One region of the Mesorhizobium sp. P2_B5 genome, then DNA from elsewhere that is predicted to be linked to it. Evidence: predicted binding sites of a transcription regulator. Region 1 holds the regulator's gene; each other region holds the start of a gene.
What was found. The regulator PhoB, encoded in region 1, activates phosphate uptake and scavenging genes when phosphate is short. The targets are predictions, from matches to a motif close to TGTCATNNANCTGTCAT.
Positions count from the first base shown of each region.

Region 2: a site for PhoB is predicted at 5,550-5,566, ahead of AC1D1N_RS12925 (bifunctional 2',3'-cyclic-nucleotide 2'-phosphodiesterase/3'-nucleotidase). Genes of this name have one in related genera too.
Region 3: a site for PhoB is predicted at 4,587-4,603, ahead of AC1D1N_RS09045 (BtaA family protein). Genes of this name have one in related genera too.

Region 1 is NZ_JBFUDJ010000001.1:96,932-107,506, reverse strand. Features, by position in the region: gene AC1D1N_RS00525 (substrate-binding domain-containing protein) at 464-1,492, shown strand; gene pstC (phosphate ABC transporter permease subunit PstC) at 1,588-3,048, shown strand; gene pstA (phosphate ABC transporter permease PstA) at 3,045-4,361, shown strand; gene pstB (phosphate ABC transporter ATP-binding protein PstB) at 4,379-5,203, shown strand; gene phoU (phosphate signaling complex protein PhoU) at 5,245-5,949, shown strand; gene phoB (phosphate regulon transcriptional regulator PhoB) at 5,966-6,655, shown strand; gene AC1D1N_RS00495 (ROK family protein) at 6,680-7,915, opposite strand; gene xylF (D-xylose ABC transporter substrate-binding protein) at 8,188-9,228, shown strand; gene AC1D1N_RS00485 (sugar ABC transporter permease) at 9,377-10,575, shown strand, end outside.
Region 2 is NZ_JBFUDJ010000003.1:42,761-53,335, forward strand. Features, by position in the region: gene AC1D1N_RS12890 (OmpA family protein) at 1-330, shown strand, start outside; gene AC1D1N_RS12895 (DUF1203 domain-containing protein) at 475-942, shown strand; partial or broken gene AC1D1N_RS12900 (outer membrane protein) at 1,362-1,610, opposite strand; gene ald (alanine dehydrogenase) at 1,666-2,781, opposite strand; gene AC1D1N_RS12910 (Lrp/AsnC family transcriptional regulator) at 2,940-3,413, shown strand; gene AC1D1N_RS12915 (5-formyltetrahydrofolate cyclo-ligase) at 3,410-4,078, opposite strand; gene AC1D1N_RS12920 (NAD(P)/FAD-dependent oxidoreductase) at 4,262-5,527, shown strand; gene AC1D1N_RS12925 (bifunctional 2',3'-cyclic-nucleotide 2'-phosphodiesterase/3'-nucleotidase) at 5,664-7,643, shown strand; gene AC1D1N_RS12930 (class I SAM-dependent methyltransferase) at 7,673-8,923, opposite strand; gene AC1D1N_RS12935 (hypothetical protein) at 9,175-9,309, shown strand; gene AC1D1N_RS12940 (Dabb family protein) at 9,423-9,713, shown strand; gene AC1D1N_RS12945 (VOC family protein) at 9,961-10,575, shown strand, end outside.
Region 3 is NZ_JBFUDJ010000002.1:514,311-524,885, reverse strand. Features, by position in the region: gene AC1D1N_RS09065 (lytic murein transglycosylase) at 1-131, opposite strand, end outside; gene AC1D1N_RS09060 (glycoside hydrolase family 25 protein) at 224-1,021, opposite strand; gene AC1D1N_RS09055 (serine hydrolase domain-containing protein) at 1,250-2,629, shown strand; gene AC1D1N_RS09050 (class I SAM-dependent methyltransferase) at 2,626-3,294, opposite strand; gene AC1D1N_RS09045 (BtaA family protein) at 3,291-4,538, opposite strand; gene AC1D1N_RS09040 (hydantoinase B/oxoprolinase family protein) at 4,682-8,515, opposite strand; gene AC1D1N_RS09035 (hypothetical protein) at 8,699-8,902, shown strand; gene AC1D1N_RS09030 (TerB family tellurite resistance protein) at 9,114-9,833, shown strand; gene AC1D1N_RS09025 (N-acetylmuramoyl-L-alanine amidase) at 9,830-10,575, shown strand, end outside.

The DNA of each region.
Region 1 (10,575 bases):
GACGTCCAGGGATATGGTGCGATCGCACCATATCAAAGCTTGCGCCCAGTCGGGAAAATGGCGGCAACTCAACCGCTCATTCAGTTACGGGCGGGAGCAAGCGACCGCCGACAAAGAAACAGCGTCGAAATCTACCCCAACGGACCTGTTTTTGGCGATGGCTCGGCCAAGATACGCTCTGGCCACGGGCAACGCGCTCCCGTCCGGTTTTTCTTTCTCGGCATCGCGGCCTGCGATCCCCCGGGACAAATGCCGGCGCAAAATCCCGCAAGCTTATGATTCCAGCGGCAAACTGCGGCTCTCGCGGAGAGGCCGGGCGGTTGCGGTTTTCAGTGCGTCCATCCGACGTTACCGGGCTGACACGAAACTGTCATGCGACTGTAATAATCGAAGGCTATTGGCCTCAGCGGGCGCCGGCTGAAGAGGGCGCCGAGAGACCATCTTCCGAACAGGAGCAGGCCACATGAAGAAATTCCTCGTTACGGCATCGGCCGTGGCGGTAGCGTTCGCCGCATCGTCGGGTGTCGCCGCCGCGCGCGACCAGATCCAGGTCGCCGGTTCGTCGACCGTGCTACCCTACGCCAAGATCGTCGCCGAGCAGTTCGGCGAAACCTTCACCAACTTCAAGACCCCGGTGGTCGAGTCCGGCGGCAGCGGCGCCGGCATCAAGGAATTCTGCAAGGGCGTCGGCGAAGACACCATCGACATCGCCAACTCCTCGCGTCCGATCAAGAAGGACGAGCTGAAGTCCTGCGCCGACGCCGGCGTGAAGGAAGTCCAGGAAGTCCGCATCGGCTATGACGGCATCGTCTTCGCCACCGACATCAAGGGCCCGGATTGGGCGCTGGTTCCCGCCGACATCTACAAGGCGCTCGCCGCCAAGCTGGTCGTTGACGGCAAGCTCGTCGACAATCCGAACACCAAGTGGAACCAGGTCAACCCGAAGCTGCCCGACTGGGATATCGCCGCCTACATCCCCGGTGAAAAGCACGGCACCCGCGAAGTGTTCGAGACCAAGCTTCTCGACGCCGGCTGCGACAAGGCCGCCCTGAAGGCCGCCGGCGTTGCCGACGACAAGGAAATCGGCAAGACCTGCATCGCCATCCGCAAGGACGGCAAGGCTGTCGACATCGACGGCGACTACACCGAGACGCTCGCCCGCATCGACTCCAACAAGACCGGCGTCGGCGTGTTCGGCCTCGCCTTCTACGAGAACAATGCCGACAAGCTGAAGGTCGCCACCGTGGAAGGCATCGTGCCTTCGACCGAGACGATCGCGACCGGCAAGTATCCGGTCTCTCGCCCGCTGTTCTTCTACGTCAAGAAGGCGCATCTCGGCGTCGTTCCCGGTCTCAAGGAATATGTCGAGTTCTTCCTTGACGACCAGATGATCGGCCCGGAAAGCCCGCTCGCCCAGTACGGCCTGGTTTCGGCTCCGGATGCCGAACGTCAGGCGCAGCGCGACGCGTTCGCTGCCGGGAAGAGCATGTAATCAACGACTGGATCAGGGCGCGGACCAAATCCGCGCCCTGATTTCGCTGCATGCCGCAACGGCGGCGGCGATCTGAATTTTCCCTGGGGTGGGTGATGTCGTCCTTGCTCGTACTCGCCATAGTCATTGCCATCGGCGTGGTCGCCTTCGTGATCGGCCGCCAGCGCGCCGCGGCGCACGATACCGGCAAGGTCAAGCCGCATTCGCGCGCCCACTATCACGGCTGGTGGGCCTTTCTACTCGCCGTCCTGCCTGCCGTCCTGCTGCTCGCCGTCTGGGACATCGGCTCGTCCTTCTATCTTGACCGGCACATCCACGCCGCCCTGCCCGAGCGCACTGTCGACTCCAAGGTCGCCAGCGAAGCACTCGACGCCAGCCTGGTGAAGAGCCTCGCCAAGGGCCTGCGCCGGCTCGATGCCGGAACGCCGCTTCCCGCGACGTTCGCTGAATTGCAGCCGCTGCTCATCGCCAAGGGCGTGGCGCTGGCCAGCGACACGCAGGATTACATGATCCCGATCGCCGTCGAGGCGAACACGGTCCAGGATAGGCTCGGCCTGTTTGGCGCGGTGCTGACGCTTGCGCTGTCGATCGCCGGCGCCTTCTATGCGCTGCGGCAGATCGCGCCGCGCGCCAGGGCGCGCAACAATGTCGAGAGGCTGATGCTGTGGGGGCTGCTTGCTGCGTCGACCATCGCCATCCTGACCACGGTCGGCATCGTGCTGTCGATGCTGTTCCAGACCATCACCTTCTTCGAAAGCGTGTCGCCGATGAGCTTCTTCTTCGGCACCGTGTGGGATCCGCGTTTCGCCGCTGCCGGCTCCGGCGGCAGCCAGGGCCAGTTCGGCCTGATCCCGCTTCTCGCCGGCACGCTTTATATCGCCGCCGTCGCTCTTCTGGTGGCGGTGCCGGTCGGCTTGATGTCGGCGGTCTACATGGCCGAATATGCTTCGCCCAAGGTTCGTGCGGTGGTCAAGCCGGCGCTGGAATTGCTCGCCGGCATCCCGACCATCGTCTACGGCATCTTCGCCGTGGTCACGCTCGGGCCATCCCTGCGCGACCTGTCGGCGGCACTCACCGGCGGTTCGCCCTTCATCCAGGGCCAGAGCATCTTCACCGCCGGCCTGGTGATGGGCGTCATGCTGATCCCGGTCGTGTCCTCGCTGTCCGACGACATCATCACCGCGGTGCCGCGCGCCATGCGTGACGGCTCGCTTGGTCTGGGCGCGACGCGCTCGGAGACGATCAAGCGGGTGATCCTGCCGGCGGCACTTCCCGGCATCGTCGGCGCCATCCTGCTGACCGCGTCGCGCGCCATCGGCGAAACAATGATTGTCGTGCTGGCGGCGGGTGTCGCCGCCAATCTCACCGCCAATCCGTTCGAGGCGATGACGACCATCACCGTCAAGATCGTCAACCAGCTGACCGGCGACCTCGAGTTCAACTCGCCGCAGACGCTGGTCGCCTTCGCGCTCGGCCTGACGCTGTTCGCGCTGACACTGGTGATGAACATCGTCGCCCTCTACATCGTGCGCAAGTACCGGGAGCAGTACGAATGACCGACATTCCCCTGGACACGATGGCGGGCGCCGTTGCGCGTCCGCGCCGCGACATAGGGCTGAAGGCGCGCTACGCCGCTGAACGCCGTTTCCGCATCTACGGTGTGATTGCGATCTCGGTCGGCCTGGCCTTCCTGGCCATCATGCTGATCACCATCGTCTCGAAAGGCTACACCGCCTTCTGGCAGACGACGGTGACGCTGCCGATCAGCTTCGACGAGAAGGTGATCGATCCCTCCGGCAAGCGCGCCACCGATCCGAGCGTGCTGATCAAGGCGAACTATCCCAAGCTCGCCGACACCGCGCTGATGGCCAAGCTTGGCATCGACCCAAGCAACAAGCCGATGGTCATGAAGCTCAAGGGCTTCCTGTCGGAAGGCGCCCGCGTCCAGCTGCGCGACATCGTCGCCGCCGATCCGTCGGTGATCGGCACGACGCGCGACGTCAACATCCTGGCCGCGGCCAATCTCGACTCCGCCTTCAAGGGCCAGATCGACCTCGGCGTCGATGAAGCGCGCCGCAAGGTGTCCAACCAGCAGATCGACTGGATGAACAAACTCAAGGCCGACGGCGTGATGGCCGAGCATTTCAACACCGGTCTGTTCACCTATGGCGCCTCCAGCCGGCCCGAGACGTCAGGCATGGGCGTGGCGATCATCGGCTCGTTCTACATGATGGTGATCGTGCTGCTTTTGGCGCTGCCGATCGGCGTCGCGGCCTCGATCTATCTCGAGGAATTCGCCAAGAAGAACCGCTTCACCGACCTGATCGAAGTCAACATCAACAATCTTGCGGCGGTGCCGTCGATCGTCTTCGGTCTGCTCGGCCTTGCCGTGTTCATCAACTTCCTCGGGATGCCGCGCTCGGCCGCCTTTGTCGGTGGCCTGGTGCTGACATTGATGACGCTGCCGACCATCATCATCGCGACGCGCGCGGCCCTTGCCGCGGTGCCGCCGTCGATCCGCTCGGCAGCGCTTGGGCTTGGCGCCTCGAAGATGCAGATGGTGTTCCAGCACATACTGCCGCTTGCCGCTCCCGGCATCCTGACCGGCACGATTATCGGCCTGGCGCGTGCGCTCGGCGAGACAGCACCGCTGCTTCTGATCGGCATGGTCGCCTTCGTCGCCGACTATCCGAAGACACCCTTCGATCCGGCGACCGCCCTGCCGGTGCAGATCTACATGTGGGCAAACGAGGCCGAACGCGCTTTTGTCGAGCGCATGTCCGGCGCCATCATCATCCTGCTCGTCTTCCTCATGGCCATGAACATCACCGCGATCGTGCTTCGGCGCCGGTTCGAGCGGCGCTGGTAGAAAAAAGGCAATTTGGTATGAACATCATGACCGAACAGTCTCTTGAAAACGCAGTGGGCGATAAAATGAACGCCAAGTCGAACGAAGTCATCAAGATGCGCGGCGACAAGGTCGGCGTGTTCTACGGCGAGAAGCAGGCGCTGTTCGACGTCAATCTCGACGTCCGCCAGAACCAGGTGACGGCGCTGATCGGCCCGTCCGGCTGCGGCAAGTCGACCTTCCTGCGCTGCCTCAACCGCATGAACGACACCATCGATTCGGCGCGGGTGACCGGCAAGATCACGCTCGACGAGGACGACATCTATGACAAGAACATCGACGTCGTCGAACTCAGGGCGCGCGTCGGCATGGTGTTCCAGAAGCCCAATCCGTTCCCGAAGTCGATCTACGAGAACGTTGCCTACGGCCCGCGCATCCATGGGCTGGCCAAGCGCAAGTCCGACATGGACCAGATCGTCGAGTCGAGCTTGAAGAAGGCGGCGATCTGGAACGAGGTCAAGGACCGCCTGCAGGAGCCCGGCACCGGCCTGTCCGGCGGCCAGCAGCAGCGCCTGTGCATCGCGCGCGCCATTGCGGTGTCGCCGGAAGTAATCCTGATGGACGAACCCTGCTCGGCGCTCGACCCGATTGCCACCGCACGCGTCGAGGAGCTGATCGACGAGCTGCGCCAGAATTACACGATCGTCATCGTCACCCACTCGATGCAGCAGGCGGCGCGCGTGTCGCAGCGCACGGCGATGTTCCACCTCGGCTACCTGGTCGAGGAGGGCGCCACCGACAAGATGTTCACCAATCCCGACGACAAGCGCACCCAGGACTACATTACCGGCCGCTTCGGCTGAGCCGTCCAGCGGTTGAATTTTCAGGCACGAGGACCACGATCATGGGTGAACATACCGTCGCCTCCTTCGATGAAGAGTTGGGCCAGATCAGCAAGCTGATCCGCGACATGGGCGATCTGGCCGGGTCGATGGTCAGCGGCTCGACAAAAGCGCTGCTCAATTCCGACAATGCGCTGGCGCAGCGCGTCGTGTCCGACGACGCCATCATGGACGCGCGCCAGCGGGAACTCGACGATCGTGCCATCACGCTCATCGCCAAGCGCCAGCCGATGGCCAACGATCTGCGTGCCGTGGTCGGCTCGATCCGCATGGCCGGCGACCTCGAGCGCATCGGCGATCTCGCCAAGAACATCGCCAAGCGCGTTGGCACCGTGGGCCTCAGCGTCACGCCGCGCGACCTCTCGCATTCCATCGATGCGATGGCGCAGCTGGTGCTGATCCAGGTGCAAGGGGTGGTCGAGGAATATGCCGCCGCGGATGCCGCAGCCCTGGCGAAACTCAGGAATGAGGACGAACGTATCGACGTCAAATACACGTCGGTGTTTCGTGAACTCTTGACCTACATGATGGAAGACCCGCGCAACATCACCGCCTGCACGCATCTCCTGTTCTGCGCCAAGAATCTGGAGCGCATCGGCGATCATGTCACCAACATCGCTGAAAATGCGTATTATGTGCTGACCGGCCAGCAATTGCCCGCCAATCGCCCGAAGCAGGACGAGACGGCGATGGCCACTTCGGCCTGACAAGGGTGAACTGCTGATGATCGCGCCACGCATCATGGTCGTGGAGGACGAGGAGCCGCTGGGCGTTCTTCTCCGCTACAACCTCGAATCCGAAGGCTACCAGGTCGAGGTGGTGACGCGCGGCGATGAGGCCGAAATCCGGTTGCAGGAAAATGTGCCCGACCTTCTGGTGCTCGACTGGATGGTGCCGGCTGTGTCCGGCATCGAGCTCTGCCGCCGGCTGCGCATGCGGCCCGAGACCGAACGGCTGCCGATCATCATGCTGACCGCGCGTGGCGAGGAGAGCGACCGCGTGCGTGGCCTGTCCACCGGCGCCGACGACTATCTGGTCAAGCCGTTCTCGACACCGGAATTCATGGCGCGCGTGAAAGCGTTGCTGCGCCGCGCCAAGCCGGAAGTGCTGTCCAGCGTGCTCAAGGTCGGCGACATCGTGCTCGACCGTGAATCGCACCGCGTCTACCGCAAGAAGAGCGAAATCAGGCTCGGACCGACCGAGTTCCGCCTGCTCGAATTCATGATGCGCCATCCCGGCCGCGTGTTCTCGCGCAGCCAGCTGCTCGACAATGTCTGGGGCGAGACGATCTATATCGACGAGCGCACGGTCGACGTGCATGTCGGTCGACTGCGCAAGGCGGTCAATAATGGCCGCATGCCCGACGTCATCCGCACCATCCGCGGCGCCGGCTACGCCATCCGGGAAGATTAGGCGCGCCGCGCTGTTGCCGGCCCCTCAGGCGACATGCTTGCCCGCTTTCGCCTGAATCCCCGGTGCGAAAATCTCCTGGTCGACGAAGCCGAGCGCGCGCATGGCGCAGCCTTCGCGGATCAGCGGCAGTTCGTTGGGCTCGGTGTCGAAGGAGATCGATTTCGAGTGCTGGCCGCCGGCGGTCTGAGCAATCGCCTCGCGCAATGCCGGTTCGATCAGATCGAACGCGGCGGCGCTGACTCCGACCATGGCGACAGGTGCTGGATCGATCAGCGCGAACAGGCTGCCGAGGCCGAAGCCGAGCGCCTCGCCGGCCTTGCGGTAGGCTTCGCGCTCGGGGCCATCGGTCTCGCGGGCACGTGCGGCGAGCGCCCGCATGTCGGCGTCGCCGACATCGACCGGTTCGGCATCCTCGCTCATCATTTTGGCGCTGCGCCAGATGGCGTAGTTGCCGGCATAGGCCTCCACGCAGCCGCGCCGCCCGCAACGGCACAGCGCGCCGCCGGGCCGATGGATCATGTGGCCGAACTCGCCGCCCGACGAATGGGTGCCGGTGAACAATTCGCCCTTCAGCACCAGCCCCATGCCGATGCCATGCGAGAGCAGGATAGCGATGAAATTGTCGCGGTAGCGCTCAGGCTGGCGCCATTGCAGCGCCACCGCCATCATGTTGCAGTCGTTTTCCATGGTGGCCGGAATGCCGAACTCCGCTTCCAGTATGTCGGCGAAGGCAATGTCGGTCAGCGGCGTGATCGGCGACCACAGCATGGCGCGGGCCTGCGAATCGGTGATGCCCTGGATGCCCATGGCAATACGGGCGACGCTCTGGACATCGAGGTCGGGGTCCTCGATCCGGCGCCGGACAATCGCTACGCATTCGCCGATCAGCTCGTCGCGCGGCATGGTCAGCGTGTCCAGCCGACGCTGCTCCTCGGCGATCACATGGCCGGCATAGTCGATGACGGTGACGGAGAGGAAGTTCAGCGACAGCACCACGGTCATCACCGCGGCGGCTTCGGGGTTGAGCGCAAGGCCAACCTGCGGCCGGCCGCGCTTCAGCGCACCCGTCTCGCCGGGTTTGCTCTCGGCCAGGATGCCTTCGGCAATCAAATCCGAGGAGATCGCCGATATGGTCGAGTGGCTGAGGCCGGTGGTCGCCGCAATCTCGGTCCGCGACGGCTGGCCGGCCCGGCGCACGGCCGAAATCACCATCGCGCGGTTGCGACGGCGCAGATCATCGTGGCGGATTCCAACCGACATCGTTTTTGTTTTCCTCCCGGACCTCCTCGCGCCTCATGATAGTGGAGGCATTTGGTGGTACCAGCCAAATATTGGCAGAAGCAGGCGGCGCTGTCATTGTTTATTGCGAGTCTCGAAAAAATTCACAGAGGCCATCAGATTCCATCAGAATCGATGTTGACAGCGCCTCGCCGTTGGACCAGTATTTTTTCGAGGCTCGAAAAAATAGAGCCTCTGTGTGCCGGCCTTCGGGTCAGTTTTGTCGCGCCGTGCGCGGCGCAGGGAGGGTTATCATGAACAGATTTGCAGCCGCCATGCTGGCGGGTGTCGCCATGTCGCTGACGCTGGTGTCGGTCGCGCAGGCGAAGGACAAGGTCATCGGCGTGTCGTGGTCGAACTTCCAGGAAGAGCGCTGGAAGACCGACGAAGCGGCGATGAAGGCGGCGATCGAGGCGGCCGGCGACAAGTACATTTCCGCCGACGCGCAGTCCAATCCCGGCAAGCAGTTGACCGACGTCGAAAGCCTGATCTCGCAGGGCGCCAACTCGCTGATCATCCTGGCGCAGGACGCCTCGGCCATCGGCCCGGCGGTGCAGAAGGCGCTGGACGAAGGCATTCCAGTCGTCGGCTATGACCGCCTGATCGAGAACAAGGACGTCTTCTATCTGACCTTCGACAACAAGGAAGTCGGCCGCATGCAGGCCCGCGAAGTGTTCAAGGCGAAGCCCGAAGGCAACTATGTCTTCATCAAGGGCTCGGGTGCCGATCCGAATGCCGATTTCCTGTTCGCCGGCTCGATGGAAGTGCTCAAGGAAGCCATCGACTCGGGCAAGATCAAGAATGTCGGCGAGGCTTACACTGATGGCTGGCTGCCCGCCAACGCCCAGAAGAACATGGAACAGTTCCTGACCGCCAACGACAACAAGGTCGATGCGGTGGTTGCGGCCAACGACGGCACAGCCGGCGGCGTCGTCGCGGCGCTGACGGCGCAGGGCCTGGCCGGAACCGTTCCGGTCTCGGGCCAGGACGGCGACCATGCCGCGCTGAACCGCATCGCGCTCGGCACGCAGACCGTGTCGGTGTGGAAGGACGCGCGCGAGCTCGGCAAGAACGCCGCCGAGATCGCTTCGCAGCTGGCCGACGGCAAGAAGACGGGCGACATTGCCGGCGCCAAGGACTTCACCACGCCCGGCGGCAACACCGTCAAGTCGCTGTTCCTGACCCCGGTTGCCATCACCAAGGACAACCTCAACGTCGTCATCGACGCTGGCTGGATCAAGAAGGACGAAGTCTGCGCCGGCGTCACTGCCGGCAGCGTTGCAGCCTGCAACTAAAACCGGACCCTATCGGTTCGAAATCTCGGCGCCGCGGCCCAAAAGCCGCGGCGTTTCTCCAAGGGCTTCCGCTTCAAATGACCACGGAAAGCAAATAGCATCCATGTTCCGGCATCCGCGCCAGACGGCAAACCGGTGGGAGGATAGCATGACCGACACGACCTCTAATCAGCCGGTCGCCAGCACTGCTGCGGACCGGGCGCGCGCATCCGAGCTCAGCGCCGTCGGGCGGTTCCTCAAGGCTACCGAACTCGACACGCGCATGCTCGGCATGGTCGGCGCCCTGCTGGTCATCTGGGTCGGCATACACATCCTGTCGGGCGGGCTTTTCCTGACGCCGCGCAATCTGTGGAACCTGTCGGTGCAGACCTCCTCGGTCGCGATCATGGCGACCGGCATGGTGCTGGTCATCGTCATGCGCAACATCGACCTTTCGGTTGGCTCCGTCGAAGGCGTGATCGGTATGATCATGGGCGTGGCGCAGGCCGAATTCCTCATTCGCGTCATCGGCTTCCAGCTCGGAAATCCCTGGCTCTGGATCATCGCGCTGGCCGCCGGCGTGGTGCTTGGTCTGCTGATCGGCGCGTTCCAGGGCTTCATCATCGCCTATATGGAGGTTCCGGCTTTCATCGTGACGCTGGGCGGCCTACTGGTGTGGCGCGGTATGGCATGGCTGATCACCAGCGGGCGCACGGTCGCGCCGCTCGACGCCACCTTCCAGCTGATGGGTGGCGGACCACGCGGCTCGATCGGCGCTACCGCCAGCTGGATCGTCGGCATCGTCGCCTGTGCGGCGGTTGCCTTCGCGCTGCTCAATGGCCGCTCGCAGCGCAAGCGGTTCAGCTTTCCACTGCGCCCCGTGTGGGCTGAGGCCTTGCTTGGCGTGGTCGCTTGCGCGGCCATCCTCGGCGCCGTCTGGATCGCCAATTCCTATCCATGGCCGATCGGCATCGTGCGCCAGTATGCGCTGCAGAACGGCATCACCCTTCCCGAAGGCGGGCTGTTTATCGCGCATGGCATCGCCATACCGGTGCTGATGGCGGTGGCCACGGGCATCATCATGACCTTCATCACCAAGCGCACGCGTTTCGGCCGCTATGTCTTCGCCATTGGTGGCAATCCGGAAGCAGCAGAACTTGCCGGCATCAACACGCGCTGGGTGACCATGAAAGTGTTCATGATCATGGGCGTGCTGGCGGCGATCAGCGCGGCGATCTCGTCGGCCCGCCTCAACGCGTCGACCAACGCACTGGGCACGCTGGACGAGTTGCTGGTCATCGCCGCCGCCGTCATCGGTGGCACGTCGCTGGCCGGCGGCGCTGGAACGGTGATGGGCGCCATGCTCGG
Region 2 (10,575 bases), on a different contig from region 1:
GCCTTTGGCTCGGCGGCCATTTCCAGTTCGCAATACGGCAAGATCGAGAACATCGCCGACGCGCTGGAGCGCATCCTGCGCCGCGATCCCCGCGCCCGTGTGCTGATCGAAGGCCACACCGATGCGGTTGGCTCCTTCCAGTCGAACCAGATCCTGTCGGAGCAACGCGCTGCCTCGCTGAAGCGCACGCTGGTGCGCGAATTCGGCGTGCCGGGCTATGCGCTGGAAACCGTCGGTTATGGCGAGGAATTCCTGCTGGTGCAGACCCAGGACGAGAACTGGCGCAACCGCCGTGTGACGCTGCGCCGCTTCGACGATTTCATCCGCTGACCAGGACAGGTTTCTGAAGCAATGTTTCTGCGGTCCGGCCTGAAATGGCCGGGCTGCTGGCCGTCTCACAGCCTTGGCAGGAATCGGGTGGGAGGCACCTGCGTGGCGGCATATTCTCAGGTCAAAGACACCGGAGATTCAGCCATGACCGTTCAGTTCAAAGCCTTGCCGACAGAAGACGTCAGAGCGCTGCAGCGCGGCGGTCCGGACGCCTATGGGCAGACGCCCGAACGCAGGATTTCCGATGGTGACGGCGTGCCTTGCCGGCATTGCCTGAGAAACGTCGCCGAAGGTGATGGCTATCTGATCCTGGCCTACCGGCCGTTTCCTGAGTTGCAGCCCTACGCCGAGACCGGACCCATCTTCCTGCATGCGCAGGAGTGCGAACGCGCCGCCGAGACGGAAGCGCTTCCCGACATGCTCGAGGGCAGCGACTATATCGTGCGCGGCTATGGAGCCGATGACCGCATCGTCTATGGCAGTGGCGGCGTCATCCCGACGGACGCCATTGCGGCGCGGGCGAAGAAGCTGTTTGAGCGCGATGACATCGCCTATGTCCATGTCCGCTCTGCACGCAACAATTGCTATCAGTGCCGCATCGAGCGCGCGTGACGGCGACGCAAAAAAATGCCCGCCGGTCGTCTGGCGGGCAGTTGGGAGCCGTGTGACGGAAGCTGCTGCCGAAGAGGCCTGCATAGGAGACATCAGGCGTTCGGGAGGCGGCTGGGGCCGTCAAGTTGGCGATATCTGTCTGCGCAGGTTTTTCGATTGCCTGATGTGAAGCACTTCACACAGCGCCCAGCGATCGTCGGAACATGGCGGCACCGGTTGAGAGCTGTCGCACTCCCGTCGTATTCATACGCTAAGGGAGAGATGTCGATGGATTTGCCGACCGCGGATGAACCGGCGGGAATCTCGATGACTGAGGAAGCGGGGCTTTGGCTCCGCTTTTTTGTTGCCGACTTTGTTCCACGCAAAGAAAAAGCCCGCCGGAACTGACCGACGGGCTTTTGACCGCTGCCGATGCTGCTTTAGTTGAATTTATACTTCGCACCGATGCGAACGGTCTGGAATGAAGGTTCGTCGGTGATGAGACCGTCCGAACCGAAATCTTCTTTCTCATAGTGCGAATAGCGGTATTCGAGACCCAGCGTCATGTTGCTGGAAACGGCCGTTTCGAGGCCGCCACCGATCGAGAAGCCGCTCGAACCCCAGTCGACAATGTCGCCGATGGTGGAATTCTCAGCCATCGGATAGAACTGCTTGAATTGCCAAGAAAAAACCCGCCGGAGCGAACCGGCGGGCGAGACAGGAGGAAACTCTTTTTTGGTGAAATCAGGCGGCCAGGACCGCCTTGGGTTCTACCAGCTCGTAGCCGAGCGCTTCGGCGACAGCGCGGTTGGTGATCTTGCCCCTGTGGACGTTGAGACCGTTGCGCAAATGATGGTCGTCAACGAGCGCCTTCAGGCCCTTGTCGGCGAGCTGCAGGCCGTAATGCAGCGTCGCGTTGTTGAGCGCGTGCGCCGAAGTGACCGGCACGGCGCCAGGCATGTTGGCGACGCAGTAATGGATAACGCCATCGACCTCGTAGGTCGGATCGGCATGGGTGGTGGCGTGCGAGGTCTCGAAGCAGCCGCCCTGGTCGATGGCGACGTCGACCAACACCGAGCCCTTCTTCATGCCCGACAGCATTTCGCGGGTCACCAGCTTGGGTGCCGCCGCGCCCGGGATGAGCACGGCGCCGACGACGATGTCGGCGGAGAAGCATTCTTCTTCCAGCGCCTCGACAGTGGAATAACGGGTGTGGACACGGCCGGCAAAGAGGTCGTCGAGCTGGCGCAGGCGCGGGATTGAACGGTCGATGATGGTGACGTCGGCGCCAAGGCCGGCGGCCATGCGGGCGGCATGCAGGCCGACGACGCCGCCGCCGAGCACAGTGACTTTGCCGGGCAGCACGCCGGGCACGCCGCCGAGCAGCACGCCGCGGCCGCCATTGGCCTTCTGCAGCGCCGTGGCGCCGGCCTGGATCGACAGGCGGCCGGCGACTTCCGACATCGGCGCCAAGAGCGGCAGGCCGCCGCGGTCGTCGGTCACGGTCTCATAGGCGATTGCCGTGACGCCGGAGGCGAGCAGGCCCTTGGTCTGCTCGGGATCGGGAGCCAGGTGAAGATAGGTGTAGAGGATCTGGCCATCGCGCAGCTGCACCCATTCATTGGGCTGCGGCTCCTTGACCTTGACGATCATGTCCGACTTGGCGAACACATCTGCGGCGGTCTTGGCAATGGTGGCGCCGGCGGCGCGATAGGCATTGTCATCGGCGCCGATGCCGGCGCCGGCGCCGGTTTCGACCAGCACCTCATGGCCATGCGCGACATATTCGCGGACGGAGCCCGGCGTCAGGCCGACGCGGTATTCGTGGTTCTTGATTTCCTTGGGGCAACCGACGCGCATTCTTCTTCTCCTGATCCGGCCCTTGGGGCCCGTTCCCTCTGTATGAACACAGTGAACCACGAATCGTTGCGCAGGTGTTTGCGAATGCGCTTGCGCGGGATTGCACGTTTCGATAATCGTTGCGCGAAATCGCAGGATTTTCGCAGGAACCACGAAAAATGCCGCTCGACAGGATTGATATCGCCATTCTCGAGGCACTGCAGAAGGATGGGCGCATACCCAATGCGGCGCTCGCCGAGAGGGTCGGCCTTTCGCAGTCGGCCTGCTCGCGGCGCCTCGACAATCTGGAGAAATCCGGCACCATCCGCGGCTATCACGCCCGGCTTTCGAACGTCGCGCTCGGCCACCAGATGACGGCGATCGTGCATATATCGCTGTCGGGACAATTCGAAAAGACACTGTCGGATTTCGAGGCGGCGATCAAGCGCTGCCCCAATGTGCTGTCATGCCACCTGATGTCAGGCGAATACGACTATATCCTGCGCATCGCCGCCAAGGACCTGGTCGACTATGAGCGCATCCACAAGGAGTGGCTGTCGGCGATGCCGCATGTGACCAAGATCAACTCGTCGTTTGCCTTGCGCGAGATCGTTGATCGCACGGCCATGGGCATGAAGCCGGAATTGGCTTAGGCCCAAGCCTCGGTCACCAGTCGGTCCATCGGGATGTCATGCGGCTGTGGGTAGATGGTCGCGATGCGCTGCAACTCGTAGCCGACGCCGATGACCAATGGCTTGAACGGCATTGCCGCCAGCGTGCGGTCGAAGAAGCCGCCACCGTAGCCCAGGCGGTAGTTTTGCGGATCGATGCCGACGATCGGCGAAATGACGATCTCGGGCAGCACCGGATCGCCTTCGGCGGGCATCGGGATATTCCAGACGCCTTTTTCCAGTCGATCGCCAGGAACGTAGGCGCGGAAGATCAGCGGCTGGCCCTTCTCGATGACGATGGGGAGCGCCGTGCGGCCACCGCGTTCATTGATCGACGCTATCCAAGGCCGCAGGTCCGGCTCGCCGCGAAACGGCCAGTAGAGGCTGACCATGCGGCCGGCAATGTCGCCGATCATGGCATCGAGACCTTCAGCTATACGCTGCGACATCGCCGCCCGCGCATCGGCCGAAACCGCCAGCCGCGCACCGATCAGCCGTTCGCGCTCCGCCTTGCGCCAGCGCCTGACATCGGTCCAGTCGGAGAGCGGCGCCCGGAATTCCGGATCGAGTTCATGCATGAAGCAGGGCGGCGAGGAATATTGCGCCGGACCTTTGCCATCCTTGGCGCTGTCATCGTCGTTGGCCATGCCTCACTCCCGTGGTTCCTGTCCCTGGAAGGCTATACACGTCTCAGCCTGACGACATATGGCATTCGCGACATGGGGGGACGAGTCCTGGGCAGCCTTGATGCATGGCAGTCCTGCGCGCCGCGACATTGTTGCGGTGCACAAAAATCACTAGATAAGGATGCTGAAAACGAGGTGAGTGCGATGAACGAAACGAGCCATCATGTCGTTGTCGTCGGTGCGGGATTCGGCGGTCTCGAACTCACCCGCGCATTGGCCGGTGCGCCCGTGCGCATCACCATGATCGACAAGCGCAACCACCACCTTTTCCAGCCGCTGCTCTACCAGGTGGCAACCACATTGCTGGCGACATCGGAAGTTGCATGGCCGATCCGTCATTTGTTGCGCAAGCGCAAGGACGTGACGACGCTCCTGGGTAATGTCAGCGGCGTCGACCGCGCCGGCAAACGCGTGCTGCTTGAGGACGGCAGTTCGGTTCCCTACGATACGCTGGTGCTCGCCACCGGCGCCCGCCACGCTTATTTCGGCCATGACGAATGGGAGCCTTTCGCGCCCGGGCTGAAGACGCTTGAGGACGCCACCACCATTCGCCGGCGCATCCTGCTTGCCTTCGAGCAGGCCGAGCGCGAGACCGATCCGGCCACGCGCCAGGCGCTGCTGACGCTGGTTATCGTCGGCGGCGGCCCGACCGGCGTCGAGCTTGCCGGCACCATTATCGAACTCGCGCATGAGACGCTGCGCGGCGAATTCCGCAACATCGACACGCGGCAAGCGCGTGTGGTGCTGGTCGAGGCCGGCGACCGCATCCTGGCCAATTTCGCGCCGAAACTGTCGGACTATGCCCGCAAGGCGCTGGAACGGCGGGGCGTCACGGTCGCGCTTGGCCGCGCCGTCACACGGCTGGATGCCGAGGGTGTCGTGTTTGGAGACACGCATCTGCCGGCGCGGACAATCCTCTGGGCCGCCGGCGTTGCCGCTTCGCCCGCGGGAGAATGGCTGGGGGCGCCGGTCGACCGGGCGGGCAGGGTGATGGTCGAACCCGATCTGACCGTGCCGGACAGTCCCGAGATTTTTGTCATCGGCGACACCGCGCATGTCCTGCGGCCGGACGGGAAGCCGGTGCCAGGCGTGGCGCCCTCCGCCAAGCAGGAGGGTAAACACGTCGCCGCGACGATCAAGGCGCGGCTGGCAGGCGATAGCGCGCCGCGTCCCTTCCGCTATAAACATACCGGCGACCTGGCGACGATCGGCAAGTGGGCAGCCGCGATCGATTTCGGCTGGATCAAGCTTACCGGCTGGCTCGCCTGGTGGCTGTGGGGTGTGGCGCACATCTACTTCCTGATCGGCTTTCGAAACCGGCTGTCGGTATCGCTTAGCTGGCTATGGATATATTTCACCGGCCAGCGCAGTGCGCGGCTGATCACCCAGGGCGACGACGACAAGGGCTGAGGTCTTCCTTTCGGCCACGGATATTCATCCAGCCGTCACCTTTTGCTGATCGATTGACTTCCCGATGGACATGGCCTGTTTTCGGCGCGAGGTTTCGGCGGGGCTGGGATGTTCACGTCGCTGGGAAGGAAAACCAATGTCGCCTTTGCTCCACCCCGTCTCCCGTCGCGGTTTTCTTGCCGGCGCCGCTGCCAGCGGGGCGCTGATCATGCTGCATCCGTTCTCCGCCCGCGCTGAGGCCAATCAGGCGCATCTGAGGATCATGGAGACGACGGACATCCACGTGAATGTTTTGCCGTACGATTACTACGCTGACAAAGCGAACGACACGATGGGCCTGTCGCGGACGGCCTCGCTGATCGCTGCGGTGCGCCAGGAAGCCACCAATGCGATGCTGATCGACAATGGCGACCTTTTGCAGGGCAATCCGATGGGCGACTACATCGCCTACGAGACGGGACTGAAGGACGGCGACCTGCATCCGATCATGAAGGGCATGAACCTGCTCGGCTATGAATGTTCGACGCTCGGCAACCACGAGTTCAATTACGGCCTGTCGTTCCTCGACAAGGTTCTGGCCGGGGCCAATTTTCCGTTCGTCTGCGCCAATCTGATCCGCGGCACCGATCTCGCCGCCAGCCCGCGCGACGACAAGCTCTATCTCAAGCCGTACGTTATCCTGGACAAGAAGATCAAGGACGGGTCGGGCGCCGAGCAGCCGATCAGAATAGGCATTATCGGTTTCGTGCCGCCGCAGATCATGGTCTGGGACCTGAAGAACCTGGAAGGAAATGTCCGGACGCGCGACATTGTCGAGGCGGCCAAGGCCTGGGTGCCTGAGATCAAGGAGGAGGGCGCCGACATCGTGATTGCGCTCTCGCATTCGGGCATCGATATCAAGCAAGGCGGCGGAATGGAGAACGCCTCGTTCTTCGTTGCCGGCGTCGAGGGCATCGATGCGGTGTTCACCGGCCATCAGCATCTCGTCTTCCCCGGCAAGAAGGATTTTCAGGCGCTTGATGGGGTCGACACGGAGAAGGGCACACTGCAGGGCAAGCCGGCGGTGATGGGCGGCTTCTGGGGCTCGCATATGGGCCTGATCGACCTGCTTCTGCAACGAGACGGATCGAAATGGCGCGTGGTCTCGGCGACCTCGGAGGCACGACCGATCTACGAACGCGTCGACAAGGTGAACAAGCCGACGGTCGCGGACGACCAGCGGATCGTCGATGCGCTGAAGGCGGACCATGAGGCGACACTTGCCTATGTCCGCCGTCCGGTCGGCAAAACCTCGGCGCCGCTCTATTCCTATTTCGCGCTGGTGGCCGACGATCCGTCGGTGCAGGTCGTCAACCAGGCGCAGAGCTGGTATCTCAAGGACATTCTGAAGAGCACGCAGTGGAAGGATGTGCCGCTGCTGTCGGCGGCAGCGCCCTTCAAGGCTGGCGGGCGCAACGGGGCCGACTACTACACCGACGTGCCGGTGGGCGACATCGCCATCAAGAACGTCGCCGATCTCTATCTCTATCCGAATACGGTGCGGGCGGTTGAGATCACCGGGGCGCAGGTCAAGGAATGGCTGGAAATGTCGGCCGGCATTTTCAAGAAGATCGAGGCCGGGAAGACCGACCAGGCGCTGATCGACACCGAATTCCCGTCCTACAATTTCGATGTGATCGACGGCGTCAGCTATAAGATAGACCTGTCGCAGCCGCCGAAATACGATGCCAAGGGTGGCGTCGCCAATGCCGGCTCCAGCCGTATCGTCGACCTCAGCTTCGATGGCAAGCCCATTGATCCAGCAGCGAAATTCATCGTCGCCACCAACAATTACCGCGCTGGCGGTGGCGGCAATTTCCCTGACATCAACGCCTCGAAGATCATCTACGAAGCGCCGGACACCAACCGCGATGTGATCGTGCGCTATGTCGTCAGCGAGGGCACGATCAATCCGTCGGCCGACGACAATTGGTCGTTCACGCCGCTGCCCGGAACCAGCGTCTTGTTCGAGACCGGTCCCAAAGCGAAGGATTTTATTTCAGGGGTCAAATCGCTCAAGATAGAGCCGGTCGGCGAGGGCGAAGGCGGGTTTGCAAAGTATCGTATCCTGCTTTGAGGAAACGGGCGGGCAAATACCCGCTCGCACTACGCCTTGTAGACCACCTGCCGCACGTCGATGTAGCTGGCTCTGAAGCCGGCTTCGCAATAGTGGAGGTAAAACTCCCAGAGCTTCTTGAAGCGGTCGTCGAAGCCGAGCGGGACGATCTTTTCCCACGACTGCCAGAAGCGGTTGCGCCATTCGGCCAGCGTGCGAGCATAGTCGTCCGGAAAGACGCGCTCGCGCAGATGGGCGAGACCATGGTCTTTGCCCAGCGACTTCAGGATCGACGGCGTCGGCAGCATGCCGCCTGGGAAAACATAGCGCTGGATGAAATCCGGCCGCGCGCGATAGGTGTCGTAGGCGGCTTCGTTGATGGTGATGATCTGCAGGCCGGCGGTGCCGCCGGGCCTCAGGCACGCCTTCATCTTGCCGAAGAACACCGGCCAGTATTTCTCACCGACCGCCTCGAACATCTCGATTGAGGCGATGCGGTCGTAAGTGCCTGTTTCGTCGCGGTAATCCTGGAGCTTGATGTCGACCTTGTCAGACAGTCCGGCCTTCTGGATCCGCTCCTTGGCAAAGTCGTGCTGTTCGCGGCTGATGGTCAAGCCGGTGACGCGGCAGCCGATCTCGCGCGCGGCAAATTCGGCAAAACCGCCCCAGCCGCAGCCGATCTCCAGCACATGGTCCTTTTTGCCGATGCCGGTGTCCTTGGCCAAAGCGCGATATTTGGCGGCCTGCGCGCTTTCCAAATCGTTGGCGCCGGTGGCATAGAGCGCCGACGAATAGGTCATGCTGGGATCGAGCCATTGCTTGTAGAAGGCATTGCCGAGATCGTAATGCGCCGAAATGTTGCGCTTCGAGCCGGTGCGGGTGTTTTCGTTGAACCAGTGGCGGATGCGCTGGACGGTGTTGATGAGCCAGTTGGCGCCGCCGGCGACGCGTTCGCCGATGGCCGAGTTGACGACGAACAGTTCGAGAAAGCTGGTCACGTCAGGGCTTTCCCAGTCGCCGTCCATGTAGGATTCGGCAACGCCGATGGTGCCGCCGGAAAAGGCGCGGCCGGGCAGGCGCCAGTTCTTCAGCACCAGTTCGGCGTCGGGACCGGGCGCATTGCCACCGACAAGAACGGCGCGGCCGTCCGGCATCCTTACCTTGAGCGAGCCGCGCGGCAGTTGCATCGCCGCCGACAGCACCATGCGCGCCTTGGCCGGCAAGCCTTTGACGATCTCGGCGAAGTTGAGCTCGTCCAGTCTGATGGCGTCGCCGACGCCCTTGTTTTCCCTGGCAGGCATCCCACATCCCCCTGGACTTCCGCGGGGACGGCGCAAGATCTGCCGGCCTCCACATCCTCCACATTTCATTCGCAGCCGCGAACGCCGCTGCCTGCGTGAATTTTCGCCACAATCTTCCATGGCATTGGCCGAAACTTCAAGAGGCAAGCTTTGCGTGGCACTGACCCAGGTCGCCGGCCTGAGGCCAGAATGCGCGGGAGACTCGGCGAAATCACTATGGTTCCGAACAGCCACATACGTTAGCTTCAGTCATGCGTTACGTCGTCGTCATCATGGCCATCGCCTTTTTCCTGATCTGGGACGGCCTCTATAATCAGGGCCGCTATCTCGACACGACGGTCAGGGAGATGTCGCGCATCGTGCGCTACGTCACCGGCGGGGGCTAGTTTTGCGCCTCTGCAAAGTCGCCTCCCGGCGCTGCCGGGCGCGACATCGTGGCGGTTGACGCGACGGTTCCGCTCACACAAAACATGCCGGCAAATCGAACGTGGAGGCAGGCGTGATCCGGCATATCGTTTTCTTCAGCGCGCGGCGCAAGGACGATGTCGAGGCTGTGCGCACGGGCTTGCTCAACCTGGGCAATATCCCGCATTCAAACCTCTTTGAGGTGACGCTCAACACCAAGGTCGATCCGCTGTCGGACGCGGTCGACGTGGTCGTCTATGCCGAGTTCGAGGACGAGGCGGCCTTGGCCGCCTACAAGGCGCACCCGCTCTATGCCGAGACGACCAGCCGGGTCAAACCATTGCGCGAATTGCGCTATTCGGCCGATGTCGTGGCGGTGGCCTGATCAGTCCGGCAAGAGGCCTCGCCTTCTTCACAGCCGGAATTCATACATCGACGTGCGCGAGCAGCCGAAGCCTGCCTTGAACGGCTCGTCGCCGATGGTGAAATCGAATGAGGTGCCGCCGTCCGCTGCCCACGCCGCCATGACAAGGTCAAGTGCGATGCGACCGCGCGGGGGATACCGCCGCGATCTGGACGCCACCGGCGGAAACGCTTGAACCAATTTCCGGAATGATGCACACCGCGCCGGCATGACCAGCGCAACCCATCCGCTTGACCATCTGGTGCTGCCGACGGCGAGCCTCGCCGTGGCGCGGGCGCGGCTGACGTCGCTTGGCTTCATCGTCGCGCCAACCGGCATACACCCCTTCGGCACCGAAAATTGCTGCGTCTTCTTCGCCGACGGCACCTATCTCGAACCGCTGGCGATCGGCGACGAACAGACGGCAGCGCGCGCGATTGCCGACGGCAATGTCTTTGTCGCGCGCGACCGGCTCTATCGCGCCAGCCTGGGCGATGACGGCTTTTCCGCCGTAGTGCTGGGCACCGGCGACGCCGATGCGGACCATGCACGCTATGTCTCGGCCGGCCTGTCGGCCGGAGACGTGTTGAGTTTTTCCCGCGCCTTCACGGATGCGGCTGGAAAGAGCGATATGGCGTCGTTCAAACTGGCTTTTGCCGCCGGCCTTGCTGCGACGGACGCTTTTCTGTTCGCCTGCGAGCGGATCAACGCGCCGAAAATCGACCGCACGGCGCTGCAGGCCCATGCCAATGGCGTGACCGGCATCGTCGAAATCGTTGCGGTCAGCGATGCGCCTTCCGCACAGGCTCTGCTGATCTCGGCAGTGGCTGGCTCGAAGCAGGAG
Region 3 (10,575 bases), on a different contig from region 1:
CCGCCGCATTCCTGCGTCGCCGCCGGCATGGCCGCGGCGCTGAGCAGCAGGGCCGCGAGCAGCCCGGAGCGCAGTCGGTTCTTCGACTGTTTCCGGCCCTGATATCCCTGTGGTTGCAAATCGGTTCGCATGGACCGTCGAAAAGCAGGCGGCAGCGCCGGTGTCAACGGGTGTTCTGCCGCGGCCTGCGGTTTCGGACGGCTTCGCTGCCGTTGCACCGGTGTCAATGCGTATTCTGCCGCAGCCACTTTTTCCAGGCAGCTTCGCTGCCGTTGAAGACGTTGATATCGGATTTGCCGGTCATGCCGGGAACGATGCCGGTTCCGGTGTATTGCCAGAAGGTGAACGGGTGGCTGCCATATTTCTGGCGGGGGTGGCCGGCGACCGAGCGCAGCCAGTAGGGATAGCCGCGGAAAGTCGAAAGGTCATTGTCGTCAAAGAAGTCGACCGAGGTGTAGATGATCGGCTTCTTGCCATAGTGCCGTTCGACGATTTCGAGAAAGGTGGTCATCTCCGCGCGCACCGTCGCCGAATCCGGACGCAGCCGGCAGGTCGGCGATTTCGGGTTCCATTCCATGTCGAGCACCGGCGGCATGGCCGAGCGGTCGACAGGCACGTTTTCGATGAACCAGCGCGCCTGGGTGGCGGCCGGCGTGCAGAAATAGAAGAAATGGTAGGCCGCGCGCGGAATGCCATTGGCTTTGGTGCGGGCCCAGTGCTCGTTGAAATAGTCGTCGAAACGATCGCCGCCCTCGGTCGCCTTGATGAAGGCGAAGGAGATGCCGCTGGCCTTGGCTGTCGGCCAGTCGACCGACGTCTGGTACTTGGAGACATCGGTGCCGTGAACGGCGTAATTCCAGGGCGCGCCGCTGTCCCATTCATGCGGCTTGGAGTCTTCGAAGCGCGGTGCGCGCACCGCAACCGTCGGGCTGCTCGAAGGCGACATCGACGGCACGAGATCGCCGGCGGTCGAGCAGGCGGCCAGCAGCGTCAACGTGATGAGGGCCGCGAAACGGCGCATCGCATTTTCCGAGCCGGAATCAGCCGGTCGCTGTTGGGTTGTTGTTGCAGGTGCCCCTCAGGCGATCGCCCCACAGCATCGCCTGATTCTCCAGTGATCGCCGATCATGGTTGATAACAGGTTGACGGCGCTCGACAAGAACATCGATTTTGCGGAAGCAATGGCGGCAAATCGATGACATGAATCGAGCCGCAAGCCACCGGGCAGCGGAAAAGCAGGGACTTAAAGATGCGGATCGTCGTGAAGGTCATAAAGTGGCTGCTTGGCCTGGTCGTGCTGGCGGTTGCCGCGCTGTTTGCCTGGCTCTACATCGCACCGCCGGAACTGATCCGCGTCGGCTCCGGCTATTCGGCCAAGATCGTCTGCTCGAATGTTTTTATCGCCGGGCGTGACCCCAATGAGGTGCTTGCCGTCGACGTGCAGGCACCCGGCCATCCGCTGCTCAGGCTGATGAAAGTGTCGGTCGACAAGAACAGGGGGACCGTCTCGGCCGGACTGTTTGGCTTCCTCGGCAAGAGCATTGCCGTCGCGCGCGACGGCTTGGGTTGCGCCTCGGTTCCAGATGGCGATGTCGGCAAGGTACGGCGCGCGACAATCCCTGCCGAAGCGTCGGCGACCACCAAGGGCGATCTGTGGCCGGAGGGAGATCGGGTCGATGCCTCGCAGAATCCCGAGATCGGCAAGATCCTCGACGATGCAGGGATGACCGGCACCGGCATGCGGGCTGTGGTGGTGGTGAAGAACGGCCGCATCGTTGCCGAGCGCTATGGCGACGGGTTTTCGGCGAAGACGCCGCTGCTCGGATGGTCGATGACCAAGACGGTCAATGCCGCGCTCGTCGGTACGCTGGTCAAGGACGGCAAGATGGCGGTGATCAATCAGGGCCTGTTCGGCCCCTGGAAGACGGACGGCCGCGCCGCCATCAGTCTGGCCGACATGATGGCGATGTCGAGCGGGCTGGAGTTCAACGAAGATTATGGCGACCTCGCCGATGTAACGCGCATGCTCTATCTCGAGCCCGACATGGCGGGCTTCGCCGAATCCAAGCCGCTGACCGGCGAAGTGGGTAAGGTCTTCTCCTATTCGAGCGGCACGGCAGTGATGCTGTCGCGGCTGTGGCAGGACGCGATCGGCGACAAGCCGAAGGCGCTGGCTTGGCCGCGGACAGCGCTGTTCGCGCCGCTTGGCATGCAAAGCGCGGTGCTCGAAACAGACGAAGAAGGCACCTTCGTCGGCTCATCCTATCTCTACGCCACCGGCCATGACTGGGCGCGCTTCGGTCAGTTCCTGCTGCAAGGCGGGGTGTGGAACGGCAACCAGATCCTGCCCGCCGGTTTTGTAGACTGGATGAGAGAGCCTGCACCTGCCTCGAAAGTCTATGGCAAGGGGCAGTTGTGGATCGAAGCGCCGGGCGATGAGGAAAATCCTGGCGCCGGCGTCGCCGCCGGCCTGCCCAAGGATACCTACTGGATGGAGGGCCATGACGGCCAGACGGTCGCCATCATCCCTTCAGAGCAATTGGTCGTGGTGCGGCTCGGGCTGACGCCGGCCAAGCTCGGCTACCGGCCGCAAGTGATGCTTGGCGCGCTGGTGAAGGCGCTACATTAGACTCTTGGCTGCGCGATCACCGCCAGCCACGCATAACCGCGATAAAGCGTGCGGAAACGGAAGGTTGCGCCGGTTCGCCGAGACTCCGATTCCAGGACTTCGCGCAGAGATTCACGCGGGGTGACATGGAACTTTTTGAGCCAACCGCGCAACACGGTCCGGAACCAGCGCGGCAGGCCTTCCTGCTGGCCGAAATCGACGACGTGCAGCGAGCCGCCAGGCGCAAGCGCGGCAAGGGCAGCAGAAACCGTCTTTTCCCAGCCCGGGATCATCGACAGCGAATAGGACACGAAAATGCGGTCGAAGTGAACGACGCCGAACAGCGTTTTGGCGTCGAAATCGGTGGCATCGCCGCACGCCAGCACGACGCGACCGGACAGGCCTTCGCGGCCAATGGCCTTGCTGGCCGTCTCCAGCATCTCGGTCGAAATATCGAGGCCGTAGAAACGGGCATCGGGATAGCGGCGGGCGGCCAGCGCAATGTTGCGGCCGGTGCCGCAGCCGAGTTCGAGCACTGTGCCTCTCGCCGGCACGTCCAGCCCCGATATCATCTGGTCACGGCCGAGCAGGTAATATTTGCGGGTCAGGTCGTAGATATGGCGCTGCCAGCGATAGACGCCGTCCATCAACTTGGCATGGTCGGCCGGCAGCTCGCTCGTGCTCATGCCGGGCGCTTCACATAGAGGTGGAAGCCGCCATAGATCGCCGAGCGGTCGCGGGCCGAATAGTCGCGCGAGGCCTCGTCCTCGTAGTTCCACTGGTCGAGTAGCGAAGTCGAGACGCGGCCGGGCAGCAGGCTGGGTTCGGCCGCGGTGCGGAAGATGACGCGGGCGCCGACCGAGGCGGTGCGGGTGATCTCCGACCACAGCGCGTTGAGCTGGTCGTCCGTCATCCAGTCCTGCGCGTCGAGCAGGATGAAGCGGTCGACGGTCCCGGCGTCCTTGCCGGCCAGGAATTCGATCAGGTTGGCGTGGTGGATGCCGACGCGATCGACATTATTGCGGATCGCCTTGTAGTTGCGTTCTTCGAGGTAGGCGGGAAGGGCGGCCTCGCCCGGATTGGGATAGCGGCGGGCGAAAGCCTGCCAGGCGAAGTAATTGTTCTTCAATGGAAAATCGCAAGCGAGCTTTTCCAGCCGGGCCTTCAGCACGCTGGCCATTGAGCCGTCGCCCGAAGTGATCAGCGAATCGTACTGCGCCGGCGGAATGCCGAGACCGAACAGCGAGGCTTTGCGCGATGTCGCCCATCGCAACAGCTTCTTGTCGAAGACCGGCGCCAACTCTTCGTTGAAGAAACGACGCTGGTCGGCGATGCTCTTCGACGCCATGATGCCGGCGGGGTCGACACCGAAGAATTTGGCGGTGCGATGGCCCATGGCGATGAACAGGCCGAGCAGGCCGGTCTGGTAGAAATTGCGGTCGAAGACGGTGATGCGCCGGCGGCCGCGCCAGTTGCGGCGCTCCCAGTAGTGGCGGCTGACCGGGTCGAGGTGCGGCGCGATGAAGCGGTCATAGGCTTCCGAATTGTGGCTGGTGTCGGCGGCGCCAAAGAAGCGGAACAGGTCGCCCTGCGAAGGCAGATGCCGCACCGCCTCCAGCTTCATCCGGTTCAAGGCGATGTGGGCGGCGTTGAGATCGACCGCATCGACGCGTTCAGGCGAGCGGGTGAGGTAAGCGAGGATGTTGCAGCCGCCGGAGGCGATGGTGACGACGCGATGGCCCTGGCCAAGCTGCATGGCCTCCATGTCGACTTCAGGGTCTTCCCAGATCTGCGGGTAGACGAGGCCGGAAAACAGAAGCGCAAACAGCCGCTCGGAAAGACCGGCCTTGGACAGCGGGCGGTTCTGATAGACAGCTTTTCCAACTTCCTTGCCACGGCGAAAGACCAGATCTGCCGAAACGTCCGTCATGGCTAATGATTCCCCGTTTGCTTTGGCGCAAGCGGGTAGCGCAGCGTCATGACAGGCCAGTGACAGCCTGTTGACGCTTCAGGTTGCTGTTCTGACGCAAGTCGCTTTCCCAAAACGGATGAACAATTTTTGGGCGATGTGCATTAATCTTGGCCAAACCCTCCCGGCGTCGGCGTCGTCAGGATGACGGCGTCGCCGGCGTCGAGCACCGTCTGGTCGCAAGCCTTCAGAACATCGATTGAACCGTCATTGCGGCGGACCTTGGTCGAGCCGACCTCGCCATCGCCGCCGCCATCCAAACCTTTCGGCGGCCGGTTGCGGTGCGAGGACAGGATCGCGCATTCCATCTTTTCGAGGAAACGGATCGTCCGCCTGGTGCCGTCGCCGGCGCTCCATTTGCCTTTGCCGCCGGAGCCTTCGCGGATGTGGAAATCCTCGAGCAGAACGGGAAAGCGCAGTTCCAGCACTTCCGGATCGGTAAGGCGCGAATTGGTCATGTGGGAGTGGACGCCGGAGGTGCCGGCAAAGCCGCGGCCAGAGTTCATCTGCCCGGCCGGCGAGCCGGAACAGATCGTCTCGTAATACTGGTACTGCTTGTTGCCGAAGGTCAGGTTGTTCATCGTGCCTTGCGCGTTGGCCATGGCGCCCATGGCGCCGAACAGCGCGTTGGTGACATGCTGCGAGGTCTCGACATTGCCGGCGACGACGGCGGCGGGATAGCTGGGTTTCAGCATGCAGCCGTCGGGGATGATGATGTTGATTGGCCGCAGACAGCCGGCATTCATCGGTATCATGTCCTCGACCATGACGCGGAAGGCGTAGAGCACCGCTGCACGGGCGACGGGCTCCGGCGCGTTGAAATTGTTCCTCATGACCGGCGAGGTGCCGGTGAAGTCGACGGTCGCCTCGCGTTTTTGCCGGTCGACCGTGATCTTCACCTTGATGACCTGGCCGGTGTCGGTCGGGTATTCATATTCTGATGCGTCGGGCAGCCGCTCCAGCACGCGGCGCACGCTTTCGGCGGCATTGTCCTGGACATGGCCCATATAGGCTTCGACGACATCGAGGCCGAAATGGGCGACCATCTTGCGCAGCTCCGCCACGCCCTTTTCATTGGCGGCGATCTGCGCCTTGAGGTCGGCGATGTTCTGGGGCGGGTTGCGAGCGGGGTAGGGGTGGTCGGTGAGCAGCGTCTGCAGTTCCGCCTCGCGGAATTTTCCGCGATCGACAACACGGAAATTGTCGAACAAAACACCTTCCTCGTCGACGGTAGTGGCGAGCGGCGTCATCGAGCCGGGGGCCGTGCCACCAATGTCGGCATGATGACCGCGTGACGCCGCCCAGAACAGGATTTCTTTCTTCGCATCATCGAACACCGGCGTCACCACGGTGATGTCGGGCAGATGCGTGCCGCCATTGTAGGGGGCATTCAGCGCAAAGACGTCACCGGGATGGATGTCGCCGGAGTTCAGCCGGATGATGGTCTCGACCGATCGGTCCATGGAGCCGAGATGCACTGGCATGTGCGGCGCGTTGGCGACCAGCGCGCCGTGACGGTCGAAGACGGCGCAGGAAAAGTCCAGCCTTTCCTTGATGTTGACGGAATAGGCAGTGTTCTGCAGCGTGACGCCCATCTGCTCGGCGATCGACATGAAGAGGTTGTTGAAGACCTCCAGCATCACCGGATCGGCTTGGGTGCCGAGGGCCGCAGCGCGCACTTTCCGTTCCGTGCGGCGAATGACGACGTGATTGAGATTGGTGATTTCGGCCCGCCAGCCCGGCTCGACGACGATGGTCTGGTTCGGCTCGATAATGAGAGCGGGTCCCGCGACCAAATTGGAGGGGCGCAGGTTTTCGCGGCGATGGATGCCGGCCTCATGCCACCGGCCTTCGGTGTAGATGCGCCGCGTTCCGGAAGCGCCGGCTTCAACCCGTGCAGGTCCTGCGGGCGCATAGGCTTCGGCCCTGGCCTCGGCGATTTCGCTGCCTTCGACGCCAACCGTCTCGACGATCATCGGCTTGTCGTCATAGACGAAACCAAACTGCGCCTTGTGGGCGACTTCGAAGTCGCGCCTGGCCTGTAAGATCGAGTCCTGCTCGAAATTCACCGGCAGCGTTGTGTCGGTGCCGTCGTAGCGGATGTGCAGAACCGGCTTTGCGGCAACTTTATCCTCGGCGATGCCTTGCGCCGCGAGTTCGGCGATGACGGCCTTTTTCAACGTGGCAATGAGGCTGTCGATCTCGGACCTGGACTCTTCCGCCAGCGGCTTGAGCAGCGCCTGCTGCCGTGAAGCAAAGACCGATGACAGGCCGATGCCATAGGCCGACAGCAGGCCGGAGAAGGGGTGGATCAGCACCGCTTCCATGCCGAGCGCGTCGGCAACCAGGCAGGCATGCTGGCCGCCGGCGCCGCCAAAACAGTTCAGCACATATTCGGTGACGTCGTAGCCGCGCTGGACGGATATCTTCTTGATGGCGTTGGCCATGTTTTCGACGGCGATGGTGACAAAGCCTTCGGCGACGGCTTCCGGGGTGCGGCCGTCGCCGATTTCGGCGGCGAGTGCGGCGAATTTTTCGCGTACCGCGGTCGCATCCAGCGGCTGGTCCTGGCCGGGGCCGAAAATTGCGGGGAAGAAATCGGGCTGCAGCTTGCCCAGCATCACATTGGCGTCTGTGACGGCGAGCGGGCCGCCGCGCCGGTAGGCGGCCGGGCCGGGATTGGCGCCGGCGGAATCCGGCCCGGCGCGAAAGCGGCCAGCTTCGTAGTGCAGGATCGAGCCGCCGCCGGCAGCCACGGTGTGGATGCGCATCATTGGCGCGCGGATGCGCACGCCGGCGACCTCGGTGTCGAAGGCGCGCTCATACTCGCCGTCATAATGGGCGACGTCGGTCGAGGTGCCGCCCATGTCGAAGCCGATGACTTTCTCGAAGCCGGCGAGCTTCGCCGTTTCGACCATGCCGACGACGCCGCCCGCCGGACCGGACAACAGCGCATCCTTGCCCTGGAACATGTCGGCGGCGGTGAGCCCGCCCGACGACATCATGAACATCAGGCGAGGGCTTTCCCTCCCCCTCGAGGGGAGGGTGGCGGCGGAGCCGCCGGGTGGGGTCGGATCGATTGGGCTCGACGCTCCGGCGGTGCCTTCTGAGTGGACCCGCTCTGGCCGCTTTGCCGACTGCCCTTCGCTATGGCTCCGGGCGTTCGTCGCTGAAAAAGCCAAATCGTTGGCTTTTTCTCGGCCTTCGGCCGACCGATCCTCACCCCCCTCGAGGGGGGAGAGGGCGCCCAGCTCGCCCGCCACCCTTTGCACATACCTCGACAGGATCGGCGAGAGATAGGCATCGACCACGGTGGTGTCGCCGCGACCGACCAGCTTGATCAGCGGCGAGACCTCATGGCTGACCGAAATCTGCGAAAAGCCGATCTTCCGGCAGACTTTCGCCACCGCCTTCTCGTGGTCGGGGTATTTCCAGGCGTGCATGAAGACGATCGCCACCGCATCGATGCCGTCGGCGCGGGCCTTTTCGATCGCGGGACGGCAGGCGGCGATGTCGAGCAGGCGCTCGACATCGCCATTGGCCCGCACGCGTTCGTTGATCTCGATGACACGCTCGTAGAGCTGTTCGGGAAGGATGATCTCCTTGGCGAAGATATCTGGCCGCGCCTGATAGGCGATCTTTAGCGCATCGCGAAAGCCCTTGGTGATCAGCAAGAGCACGCGGTCGCCCTTGCGCTCCAAAAGCGCGTTGGTGGCGACGGTGGTGCCCATCTTGATGTCGCCAATCAGGCCGGACGGAATGGCGGCGCCCGATTTCAGACCGAGCAACTCACGGATGCCGGCTATGGCCGCATCAGGGTAGGCTTCGGGATTTTCCGACAGGAGTTTCCTGGGATGCAACCCGCCGTCCGGGTCGCGCCCGATCACGTCGGTGAAGGTGCCGCCGCGGTCGATCCAAAAATCCCATTTCTTGTCCACGCAGAGCTCATTTCAGGTCGATTCGACCTGAAATCATCCGCCTCTGTGCGCCATCGCCCGAGCTGCAATCACCGCCTGGGATGTTACATCAGGAAACGCAACGTTACGAAACTCATGGCCGTCTGATGCATTTCCTCTTCGAGCGTTCACTGCAATGTGAGCGTGTAGTGAAGGAGAGATGTTATGAAAAAGCTCATTCTTGCGTCCGTTTCTGCCCTGGCCCTGCTCGGCGTTGCCGCCTGTAGCGACAGCGGTACGGACAACACCACCACCCAGAGCACCAATCCGCCGGCGGCCGACCAGCCGATGCAGCCGGCAAACCCCGATACCCCGAAGCCTGCTGAACCGGCTCCGGCAACGCCTGCTCCTGCCGCCCCCGCGCAGTAGCAGCAGTCTCGGTCACTTTGATGTGACGAGAGAGGAGGCCGGCTTCGCGCCGGCCTTCCTGCGTTTAGGGCCGGGGGCCGGCCCTTTCGTGGGCTACGATCGGCTAATTCCTATGATTTGCGATCTAGCGCGTCAGCGTTTGCGTAAATCGATCCACCCTGCGGCGCTGTCTTGGCTTGATAGCGGTGGCTGGCGGCCCTAATAAGCGCTCATGTCGATTTGGGATCGCCTTGGCGAGTTCATCAACCGCGTTTCCTCTTCAGCCAATTCGGGCGTCGCCGAAGTGGTCGAGGCCGTGCGAACTGTTTTTTCCGGCGATGCGGATCTGCGCCGGCGCGTTGCCTTCTCTGTGGCGATGATTGCGCTGTCGGCCAAGATGGCCAAGGCCGACGGTATCGTCACCCAAGACGAGGTGCGGGCCTTCCAGGAAATATTCGAGGTGCCGAGAGAGCAGACCCGCAACGTGGCGCGGCTCTACGATCTGGCTAAGCGCGACGTTGCCGGGTTCGAGACCTATGCCGAGCGCATGGCGCAGATGTGCGGCTCGGGCCATTCGAACTGCGTCATGCTGGAAGACATACTCGACGGCCTGTTCCATATCGCCAAGGCTGATGGGCTGGTGCATGAACGCGAAGGCATTTTCCTGCACCGCATCGCCGAGATTTTCCGCATCGACGAGGTGCACTACGAGGCGATCATGGCCAGGCACGTCAATCTTGGCGCCGGCGATCCCTATGTCGTGCTGGGCATCGAGCGCGGCAAGCCGTTCGAGGAGGTCAGGAAGCGGTATCGCAAGCTGGTCTCCGACAATCATCCGGACCGGCTGATCGCGCGCGGCCTGCCGCAGGAGTTCATCAAGATCGCGACGACCAGGGTCGCGGCGATCAACGCGGCCTATGAAATGATCGAGCGGGGCCTTAGGCACGCATGAGCGGCTTCCTGCCCGACGAGCCAGGCGCCGAGGTCAGGGTATCGCCGAATTTCGGCCCGCGGCGCGAGACGCTCAGACCCGACATGATCGTGCTGCACTATACCGGCATGGCGACGGGTGCTGCAGCCGAAGCGTGGCTGTGCGACCCCGCCAGCGAAGTTTCCTCACACTATCTCGTCCACGAGGACGGCCGCATCGTCCAGATGGTGCGCGAGAGCGACCGGGCCTGGCATGCCGGCGCAAGTTCCTGGTTCGGGCGCACCGACATCAACTCCTGCTCGGTCGGCATCGAAATCGTCAATCCCGGCCATACGCTCGGTTATTCGGCCTTCCCCAAGCGTCAGATCGAAGCGGTGATTGGCCTCTGCAAAGGGATAATCGGGCGATATTCTATCGCGGCTCAACGCGTGCTCGCCCATTCCGACATCGCGCCGGGGCGCAAGATCGATCCGGGCGAGAAATTCCCCTGGAGGGTGCTGTTTGCGGCGGGGGTCGGCCATTTCGTGCCTGCGGCGCCGATCCGGCGCGGCGCGGTACTGAAAGCTGGCGATACCGGCGCCGAGGTCGAAGCGCTGCAGTCGATGCTGGCGCTCTACGGCTATGGCGTGGAGATATCCGGTGTCTTCGACCGCCAAACCGAAATCGTCGTCGAAGCGTTTCAGCGGCATTTCCGGCCACGCTTGGTGGATGGCGTCGCCGACGGTTCGACGATCCGCACGCTGCAAAGCCTGCTGACTTCCCT